3 regions of the Bacillus sp. SORGH_AS_0510 genome follow, and region 3 is predicted to be linked to each of the others. Evidence: riboswitches for the same ligand, from Rfam matches in the RefSeq annotation. Region 3 holds a riboswitch; each other region holds the start of a gene.
What was found. Region 3 has a riboswitch for S-adenosylmethionine ahead of mtnW (2,3-diketo-5-methylthiopentyl-1-phosphate enolase). Riboswitches for the same ligand answer to the same signal wherever they lie in the genome.
Positions count from the first base shown of each region.

Region 1 (3,283 bases), 400 kb from region 3:
AAAGTAGATCTAGAACCTCTCTACTTCTACTTTTTTCTTCTTATCTCTGAAAAAAGTAGATCTAGAACCTCTCTACTTCTACTTTTTCTTTTTTCTCTTTAAAAAAGTAGATCTAGAGCCTGGCTACTTCTACTTTTTCCTTCTTATCTCTGAAAAAAGTAGATCTAGAGCATGGCTTTCGTAAAATGAAAAAAAGAGCCATATAGCTCTTTCATTGTTTGTAGATTCTTATAAAGCCTTAAGCGCTTTTATCTGTTTCACCTTCTCGTATTCTCCTATAATCGGATAATAGATAAGATTATTTTGTTTGGCCAGCAGGGCAATTTCTCTATCTGTCGCTTTGATTACAAACGTTTCATCCGCCACTTCTTCAATCCAAGTAATGGAAGGAGTCCCCTGTTTATGCTTCACTCCATGCACAAGCCACGTTTCCTTCTTGTCACTCTTACTAAACCCCGTTACCGCTTCTTGAGAACACGCATTATTCTGTTTTTCTGGGGAATTTTTACACACATGAACTAAATCCTCAATTACCGCACTCGCTGTAGGAAACATTCCAGCTCCTGGTCCCTGAAGAGTAATCTCTCCAACTATATCAGATTGGACATTTACTGCATTCTGGACGCCTTCAACATGGTAAAAAGGATGTTCTTTACCCACTAGGGCTAGTTTGACAGTTGCATTAATTTGATCACCCAACCTTGTAATACTCGCAATATGCTTAAACCTTAGCCCTGCATTTTCTGCCGCATCAATCAAGTCACTTGTTATTGAAGTAATCCCTTCACGATTAACATCCTGCCAGTTGGGTTCTTTTCCAAAAGCCAGTCTGCTTAAAATCATGGTTTTATAAAAAGCATCAAAGCCCTCCACGTCATTTGTCGGGTCAGCTTCAGCAAAGCCATTCTCTTGTGCTAATACTAACGCCTGAGCAAATGTCTGCTTTTTCTCCCTCATTTCTGTGAGGATAAAATTGGAGGTACCATTGAGAATTCCTCGAATTTGCTTCACACGATTAATGTTTAATAACTGTCTAAGTGTTTGTATAACGGGAATTCCTCCGGCAACAGTAGCTTCAAAACCAACCGAAACTTTCTTCTCATCTGCCAGCTCAAGCAGTTCTTTCCCGTGATGGGCGAACATTTCTTTATTCGCCGTAATGATGTGACATCCACGCTCAATCGCTGATTTCAAAAAGGTAAAGGTTGGCTCTTTATCGACGATGGCCTCAATAACTATATCCAGTTGTTTGAGCTTCAGGATTTCTTCAAAGTCTGTAGTAACTAACACATGCTCACTAATGTTTCTTTCCTTTTCCCTGTTCCTGATTAAAATTGCTGTAACTTCAACCTTCTTTCCTAATGCGGCTGCAAGCTCCTCACTGTGTGAATGTATTGTTCGATAGACACCTTCACCAACTGTTCCAAAACCCAGGATTGCCACTTTTATTACAGACACAATCATCCATCCCTTCCCTACACGATTTTTAACATGCGGCTGTTTAATTTTTACAAAGAAAAACCCTCTTCAATAAGAAGAGGGTTGGATTCCTCCTCTTATCTATCAGGTTAAAAAATAACCTGCAGGAATTAGCACCTTTTCAAGGAATACCTTGAAGGTTGCCGGGTTTCATCGGGCCTAGTCCCTCCACCACTCTGGATAAGAGTTTTTATTTGATTTTTCATTTAATTTCCAAGTTATAAAGAGAATTGTAGTTGATGCAGTGTTAAATGTCAATATATTCTTTCAATTGTAACTAACGGACACCACTTGTAAATTTGGCATGTTCTTCTTTTACTAATTTAATAAAATTTTCCTTTTCAAAATCCATACTGGTAATCATTTTGATATTTTGCTCACTGCTTAAGAACCGCCTCACCTTTCTGTTTTGGTGAATGATATAAGCATATCTAACATCCTTTTCGAGTGAAGTGAACCAGTCTTCTTCCCTTAGTCTAATTAAGTTCTTTTCAAATTTCGATTTAGAGAACCGATCAGGTATGAGAAATTCAATGACTTCTCCTGCGATATCAACAAGTAAATCAATGATAAAACCGCTAATGGAAAACCACTCCTTAGAAAAATGATAGATTGTAGATAAATTATCAATTTGTGTAGATATATTATAAAACTGTGTAGAAAAAATGTAAAAGTGTGTAGATATATCGAAGAAACGTGTAGAAAAAAGGCAAAAATGTGTAGATATTTCTCAAAAGCGTGTAGAAATCTCCTACATCCCCCTTTTCACAGCAAAAAGAAACCCACCGTTTGGCAGGTTTCTCACATTTTATCGCTTCAATTTCCCCTCAGCAAGCTCAATTTGCTTCTCCACCTGCTCCGGAGCCGTACCTCCAAAGCTGTTTCGAACGGCAACTACGTGTTCTGGAGCTAAAACCTCGTAAATATCCTCTTCAAATAAAGGACTAAACTCTTGATATTCTTTAAAGCTCAAATCTAGTAAAAACTTATTGGACTGGATCGCATATAGAACAATTTTTCCAATGACCTCATGGGCCTCACGGAATGGTAACCCCTTTGTAACCAGATAATCCGCAATATCCGTAGCATTCGAGAAATCATTGTTAATTGCTTTACGCATCACATCTTTATTAACCGTCATCGTTTCAATCATTGGTGCCAATAGTTTTAAAGATCCTTCCAATGTTTCCACGGTGTCAAACATGCCTTCTTTATCTTCTTGTAAGTCCTTATTGTAGGCAAGCGGCAATCCTTTTAGCACTGTCAAAAGCCCAATAAGGTTGCCATAGGTACGACCTGTTTTTCCACGAAGCAGTTCTGGTACATCCGGATTCTTCTTTTGCGGCATAATGCTTGAGCCCGTGCAGAATGAATCATCTAACTCAACAAACTGGAATTCTTGGCTGGACCAAATTACTAGTTCCTCGGAGAATCTAGAAATATGTGTCATGATTATAGAACCAATCGATAAAAATTCGAGAATAAAGTCACGGTCACTCACGGCATCCATACTGTTTGGATACACGGTTTCGAATCCTAACAGATCTGCTACACGTTCACGGTTGATAGGAAAAGTAGTCCCTGCTAACGCACCAGAACCAAGTGGAAGCCAGTTAACACGTTTTAGACTATCAATCAGTCTTTCCTTATCACGTTCAAACATCCAGAAATAAGCCATTAAATGGTGAGCAAACGATACTGGCTGCGCACGCTGGAGATGAGTATAGCCTGGAATTAAGGTTTGGACATGTTCTTTTGCCTGCTCGATTAAAGCTCCCTGAACATCTTCGATCAATTTAATCAG
Region 1 covers NZ_JAUTAU010000001.1:4,103,964-4,107,246, forward strand. Annotated here, with positions in the region: gene QE429_RS20965 (homoserine dehydrogenase) at 229-1,458, opposite strand; SAM riboswitch class I at 1,554-1,666, opposite strand; gene QE429_RS24560 (hypothetical protein) at 2,111-2,392, shown strand; gene argH (argininosuccinate lyase) at 2,288-3,283, opposite strand, start outside.
Region 1: it holds a riboswitch for S-adenosylmethionine, as region 3 does, so the genes downstream of both, QE429_RS20965 (homoserine dehydrogenase) here and mtnW (2,3-diketo-5-methylthiopentyl-1-phosphate enolase) in region 3, are expected to answer to the same signal.

Region 2 (3,283 bases), 2.2 Mb from region 3:
TCTTGTATAGGAGAGCTTCATTCTGCTGCCTACGCCATACTCACCGCCGGTCCAACCGGTATTCACAAGAAATACGTTTGCATTGTGCTCAAGGATTTTTTCACCCAGCATATCAGCATAACGAGTAGCAGGAAGCGGTAAGAATGGTGCACCGAAGCAAGTTGAGAATGTTGCCTCAGGTGAGGTAACACCACGTTCTGTACCAGCAAGCTTAGAGGTATACCCGCTTAAGAAGTGATACATCGCTTGTTCCTTCGTTAATTTTGATATCGGAGGCAAGACCCCAAACGCGTCTGCAGTTAAGAAAACAATCGTATTCGGGTGACCCGCAATACTTGGCACGGCAATATTATCAATGGCATCGATTGGATATGCTGCCCTGGTATTCTCTGTTAACGTGCCATCATCGTAATCTGGAACCCTCGATTCTTTGTTAAGAGTGACATTTTCAAGCACCGTCCCAAAACGAATCGCATCAAAAATTTGTGGTTCTTTTTCCCTAGAAAGGTTGATGCACTTTGCATAGCAGCCTCCCTCGATATTAAAGACACCGTTAGAGGACCAACCGTGCTCATCGTCACCAATCAAACGGCGGTTTGGATCAGCGGATAAAGTCGTTTTACCAGTTCCGGATAGACCAAAGAATAAAGCAACATCTCCCTCAATACCCACATTCGCTGAGCAGTGCATGGAGAAAATATTGTTTTCGGGTAATAAATAATTCATGACTGAGAAAATAGACTTTTTCATTTCTCCTGCGTACTCTGTTCCACCAATAAGAACAATTCTGCGCTCGAAGGAAATAATGATAAAAGTCTCGGAATTAGTTCCGTCGACCTTAGGGTCTGCCTTGAAATTCGGTGCAGAAATCACCGTAAATCCTGGGTCATGTGAAAGCAATTCATCTTCTGTTGGTCGAATGAACAGCTGATGAACAAAGAGATTGTGCCAAGCGAATTCATTCACTACCTGGATTGGTAAGCGGGATTTTTTATCCGCTCCTGCAAATCCTTTAAAAACAAAAATTTCTTCTTGTTGTTTTAAATAATTTAAGACTTTTTGATAAAGTTTCGTAAATACTTCTTCAGATATAGGTTGATTCAACGAACCCCAAGCAATCTTATCCTTTGTGGATTCTTCCATCACAATGAATTTATCTTGAGGTGAGCGGCCTGTATATTTACCAGTTGAAACGCTTACAGCACCAGTCGAGGTTAAAGAACCTTCATTACGGCATAAGATCTTTTCTACTAACTGGGGAACTGATAATTGCACGTGGACATTACTTTCTGATAACAGTTGTTTTAATTCATTAGGACTATGAACAGAATTCATTTACTGCAACCTTCCTTTATCCATTTTTTAATGGTTGTAACATATTAAAAAGTATAACACATTCAATTGAATAATCTATACTAATTAATGAAAAATAGATAGTGAAGATTTAAATTAATTTTCCTTGAAAAATGCATTGACATTGTTCGACAGAGTAGGTTATGATTTACCCTTGAACGGATACTCTCTTATCCCGAGCTGGTGGAGGGACAGGCCCAATGAAACCCAGCAACCTGCAAACGAAAAGTGTGAGAGCGTAGTACACTACAATCAGCAATTTTTGGGCAAAGGTGCTAAACCTGAAGCAAGGCTTCGCCTTGAACGATAAGAGTGAAAGGCACGCAAACTTTTGCTATCAACCTTTCCTCAGAGATGGAAAGGTTTTTTATTTGTAAAAGGAAATCGTGCAACATTATCGCTTCTTTTTATTCCATCGTTAGAATTTACTATAGGGTTTTGAGCAAAATATTGTTCTACTAATAAAAACCCTGTATTTATTTCATACTACTAAGGGAATGAGTTCCGTATCAACCCGAGGTTAAACGGCAAGGTCATTACATACCCACACAGATAACCTCACTTATTTCACTATATAGGAGGAATTCAGATGTCAACAAAACGTCGTTTGTTCACTTCTGAATCAGTAACTGAAGGTCATCCCGATAAGATCTGTGACCAAATTTCTGATTCCATTTTAGATGCTATTTTAGCAAAAGATGCTAATGCACGTGTTGCTGCTGAAACTTCAGTTACAACTGGTTTAGTTTTAGTTGCTGGCGAAATCACAACTTCAACTTACGTGGACATTCCAAAAATTGTTCGTGAAACAATTAAAAGCATTGGTTACAATCGTGCAAAATACGGATTTGACTCCGAAACATGTGCAGTTTTAACTTCTATCGATGAACAGTCTCCAGACATCGCGATGGGTGTTGACCAAGCACTTGAAGCTCGTGAAGGCCAAATGTCAGATGAGCAAATTGAAGCAATTGGTGCAGGGGACCAAGGTTTAATGTTTGGTTTCGCATGTAATGAAACAAAGGAGCTTATGCCGCTTCCAATTTCACTTGCGCACAAGCTTGCACGCCGTTTAACAGAAGTTCGTAAAGAAGAGATTCTTCCTTACCTTCGTCCAGACGGAAAAACACAAGTAACAGTTGAGTACGATGAGAACGACAAACCAGTTCGTATTGATACAATCGTTATCTCCACTCAACACCACCCAGAGGTTACATTGGAGCAAATCCAACGTAATCTTAAAGAGTATGTTATCAATCCGGTTGTTCCACAAGAACTTATCGATGAAAATACAAAATACTTCATTAACCCAACTGGCCGTTTCGTAATTGGCGGACCACAAGGGGATGCTGGTTTAACAGGCCGTAAAATCATTGTTGATACTTACGGTGGCTATGCACGTCACGGCGGTGGCGCATTCTCTGGTAAGGATCCTACAAAGGTTGACCGTTCTGCAGCGTATGCAGCACGTTACGTAGCAAAGAATATCGTTGCTGCTGGACTTGCTGAGAAATGTGAAGTACAGCTTGCTTATGCTATCGGTGTAGCAAGACCTGTTTCTATCTCTGTAGATACATTTGGTACAGGTAAAGTAAGTGAAGATGTATTAGTTGAATTAGTAGAACAAAACTTTGATCTACGTCCAGCTGGTATCATTAACATGTTGAACCTTCGCCGCCCAATTTACAAGCAAACAGCTGCTTACGGACATTTTGGCCGTACAGATGTGGATCTTCCTTGGGAACGTACTGATAAAGCAGACGCTTTAAAAGAGCAAGCAGCAAATCGTTAATAGTATTCGCCACCGGGCGAAATGACCCTAAATAGGGGAGTTGCATTAATTGTAACTCCCTTTTTTATTTTTTCGTCTAATAGGTTGTTCCTTATTGCATTCCTGGAATAAAATGTTTAAGTAGGTCAAAAGAAGTGA
Region 2 covers NZ_JAUTAU010000001.1:1,520,479-1,523,761, forward strand. Annotated here, with positions in the region: gene pckA (phosphoenolpyruvate carboxykinase (ATP)) at 1-1,335, opposite strand, end outside; SAM riboswitch class I at 1,521-1,666, shown strand; gene metK (methionine adenosyltransferase) at 1,943-3,145, shown strand.
Region 2: it holds a riboswitch for S-adenosylmethionine, as region 3 does, so the genes downstream of both, metK (methionine adenosyltransferase) here and mtnW (2,3-diketo-5-methylthiopentyl-1-phosphate enolase) in region 3, are expected to answer to the same signal.

Region 3 (3,283 bases):
TCGAAGAAAGTATGAAACCCTTGATGGTTAATACCCCATTCCATACATTTTTCCTGAAGCAAATCCCTTGCTAACAACAAAGTCCGCATGTTTAGCCGCCTCTAAATCCGTTACAGAATCGCCAATTACGATTTTGAAACTCTCATTTGGATGGTTCAGTTTACGCATTATACTTGGCTTACAACAACCACAATCATTGTTACAATAGGAATCGCATTCATGCGGCCAGAGAATTTTGATTGTTTCTCCTGAAAAATCCGAATGATTACAATAGACTCCATCAAATGGGGCGTATTCTGCCAAGATTGGATGAACAAAAAAATCTATCCCGCCACTTACAATGTAGAGTGGAATCCCTTTTTCACGCACAAAAGCTACAAACTCCTTGAAACCAGGTCTAATTTTTGCATTTTCGATTGCGAACTCCGTTATCTCTTTCTTCTTATCACTAGGTAATAAGGAAAATAATTTCCCTACACCCTCATTAATGGAAATCTGTCGCGATAGAATTAAATCCTTAATTTCCACCCATTCGGGAGGAGCAAATTTTTTCATTATGGCAATGATGTTATCACTTTCAGTAACAGTCCCGTCAAAATCACAATAAATAACCGGCTTTGCCATCTATACCGTCACCTCAGCATTTCCCCATAGCTTTAGCGCAGTTTTTAGTTCATCATACTGTTTAGCCCCTTCTGCTAATGTCAATCCTCGCAGATTTGCATCAACAGCTTGGCGGAAGGCAAGACCTCCCCCACGAGCACCATCTGGATGACCATGAACGCCGCCACCTGCATTTATCACTGAGTCAATACCAAAATCACGGATTAACAAGGAAACCAATCCAGGATGAATTCCTGCTGATGGTACTGGAAATGCCTTTTTAAAAACATCCTCTATTGTCAATTCACTTGCAATTGAAAGGGCCGCAGTTTTCTCTAGCGCAACCGTTCCGTATGGTGATGGGAAAAGGGATAAATCAGCACCTGCATAACGAAGCAACTTCCCGAGAAGCAAGGAATGGGAAAGGCCAAATTCCGGCGAAGAGGTCAATGCCCCGCTAACAGCAGGATGAGCCATTAACGGCAACCCAATTTCATTGTCCTCTCTCAACTCTTGTAGAACATCCAATCCATAAGAGAACACATTAAATAATAATAAATCGGCACCAAGTTCAGCGGCCTTTTTTGCCTTATTCTTCAATTGTGATGTTCTTCCTGTTAGGTTTACTGCATATAGGGTTCTGTGCCCGGTTTCTTCATGGACCTCTCTTAAGACTTGTTTCCCCGCTGTTATTCTTTGCTCAAAAGGAGTAAGCGCGTTTTCAAATAGGATTTCATCGTCCTTGACTAAATCCACTCCACCTAGAGCTTGTTGCTTTAACTGCTCTGCTAAAAAGTGAATATCCTTACCAAGCACTCCTTTAAAAATGCTCATAACTAGTGGTCTATCATAAACGTTTATTTTTTCTCGAATCCCTTCGATACCGAATCTAGGACCAGGGAAATGACTTTTTAAGACATCATCAAACTGTAAATCTAGTAATTTTATTTTTCCATCTAGTGATAATTTTCCGAAAACAGTGGTTAGAATCGCTGGTAAATCATTAGAGAAATTTAGGGTTGGATAAGCAATTCGTATAATCGCCTGACCCTCTTTTTCCCAATCTTTCCCCTCAATGGAAACGACTCTGCCCTTATGCTTACGCAGTTGGTTTTGTTCGAGTTCAGGAAGGTTGGTCCAAGAACCAACGGTTAATCCAAGGGCTATTTCCTCGGCTTTTTTTTCAGGATTATTTTCATCATGTACAAGATATGTAGCAATAATTTCAGTCATTCTTTTCAACTTCCCTTCAAAAAAAACATAAAAAACCTCTTCGAAAAGAAGAGGTTAGCATCAAGAAACTAACATCTTCTCATCTTTCAGCCAGTTGCTGCAAGAATTAGCACCGTGCTTAACTTTAGTTAAGTCGGTTGCCGGGCTTCATAGGGCTTTTCCCTCCACCTGCTCTTGATAAGAAAACGATTCGTAATTATTCACATTTTTAAGTTGTAAAACTTTATTTTGGATTATCGCAAGAAAAAAAACATTTGTCAACCTATTTTTTGAACATTTCTAAACAACTAATTCTTCTGACAGCTTCAGCCAACCGATCTTCGGATGATAATAACCCTACACGAACAAAGCCCTCACCGAATTCACCAAAACCAATACCAGGTGCAACCATAATGTGTGCTTGGTCAAGCAGGATTTCAGCAAATTGTGCGGATGTGTACCCGTCTGGTACCTTAAGCCATGCAAAAAAAGACCCGTTAGGCGCTTTCACATCCCACCCAATCGAACGTAGACCGTTAATTAACACACCTTTTCTGCGTTCATACAGTTCGTTTAATTCTTTTACACAATCTTGAGACCCAGTTAAGGCAGTAGCTGCTGCTTCCTGAACAGCTCCAAATATACTTACATAAAGATGATCCTGAAGAAGTTCAATCGCTGAAATCACACTCTCATTCCCCACAGCAAAACCAACACGCCAGCCCGCCATATTATAGGTTTTAGATAGTGTGTAGATCTCGATTCCTACTTCTTTTGCCCCTTCGGTTTCTAGGAAACTGATTGGTCTATGACCGTCGAAACCGATGGCACCGTAAGCAAAATCATGAACAACACAAATATTGTGATCGTTTGCTAGTTTCACTGTTTCTATGAAAAATTCTTCAGTGGCAACAGCACCAGTAGGATTATTAGGGTAATTCAGAAACATGACCTTTGCTTTTGATAACGTATCGGAAGAAAGTTCGTTGTAGTCAGGTAAAAATGCATTTTTCTCCCTCAATGGCATTGTAACCATGTCTGCTTTTGCCAGTGCAACCCCCGACCAATAATCCGGATAGCCAGGATCGGGTACAAGAATGGTATCACCCGGATTTAACAAACATTGAGGAATCTCCACAAGTCCTGCTTTGCCCCCAAAAAGGATAGCCACTTCCTTATCAGGATTGATCGTTACGCCATACTCTCTAAAGTAAAAATCAGCTGCAGCCTGCTTTAAATATCTATGCCCCTGAAACGGAGAATATTTATGATTGATCGGGTTAGCTGCCGCCTCCTGTAATTTGGACACGATATGTTCCGGTGTTGGCTGATCAGGGTTTCCTTGTCCTAAATTTATAACGTCATGCCCTTCGGCAATATACTCACCAACCTTCTTTACAAGGCCTGCAAAAAATTGTTTTGGCAGACTATTTAAAAGCTCTGATGGTGGAAATTGTTTCATTACTCT
Region 3 covers NZ_JAUTAU010000001.1:3,700,915-3,704,197, forward strand. Annotated here, with positions in the region: partial or broken gene QE429_RS18900 (2-hydroxy-3-keto-5-methylthiopentenyl-1-phosphate phosphatase) at 1-624, opposite strand, end outside; gene mtnW (2,3-diketo-5-methylthiopentyl-1-phosphate enolase) at 625-1,836, opposite strand; SAM riboswitch class I at 1,913-2,020, opposite strand; gene QE429_RS18910 (pyridoxal phosphate-dependent aminotransferase) at 2,099-3,277, opposite strand.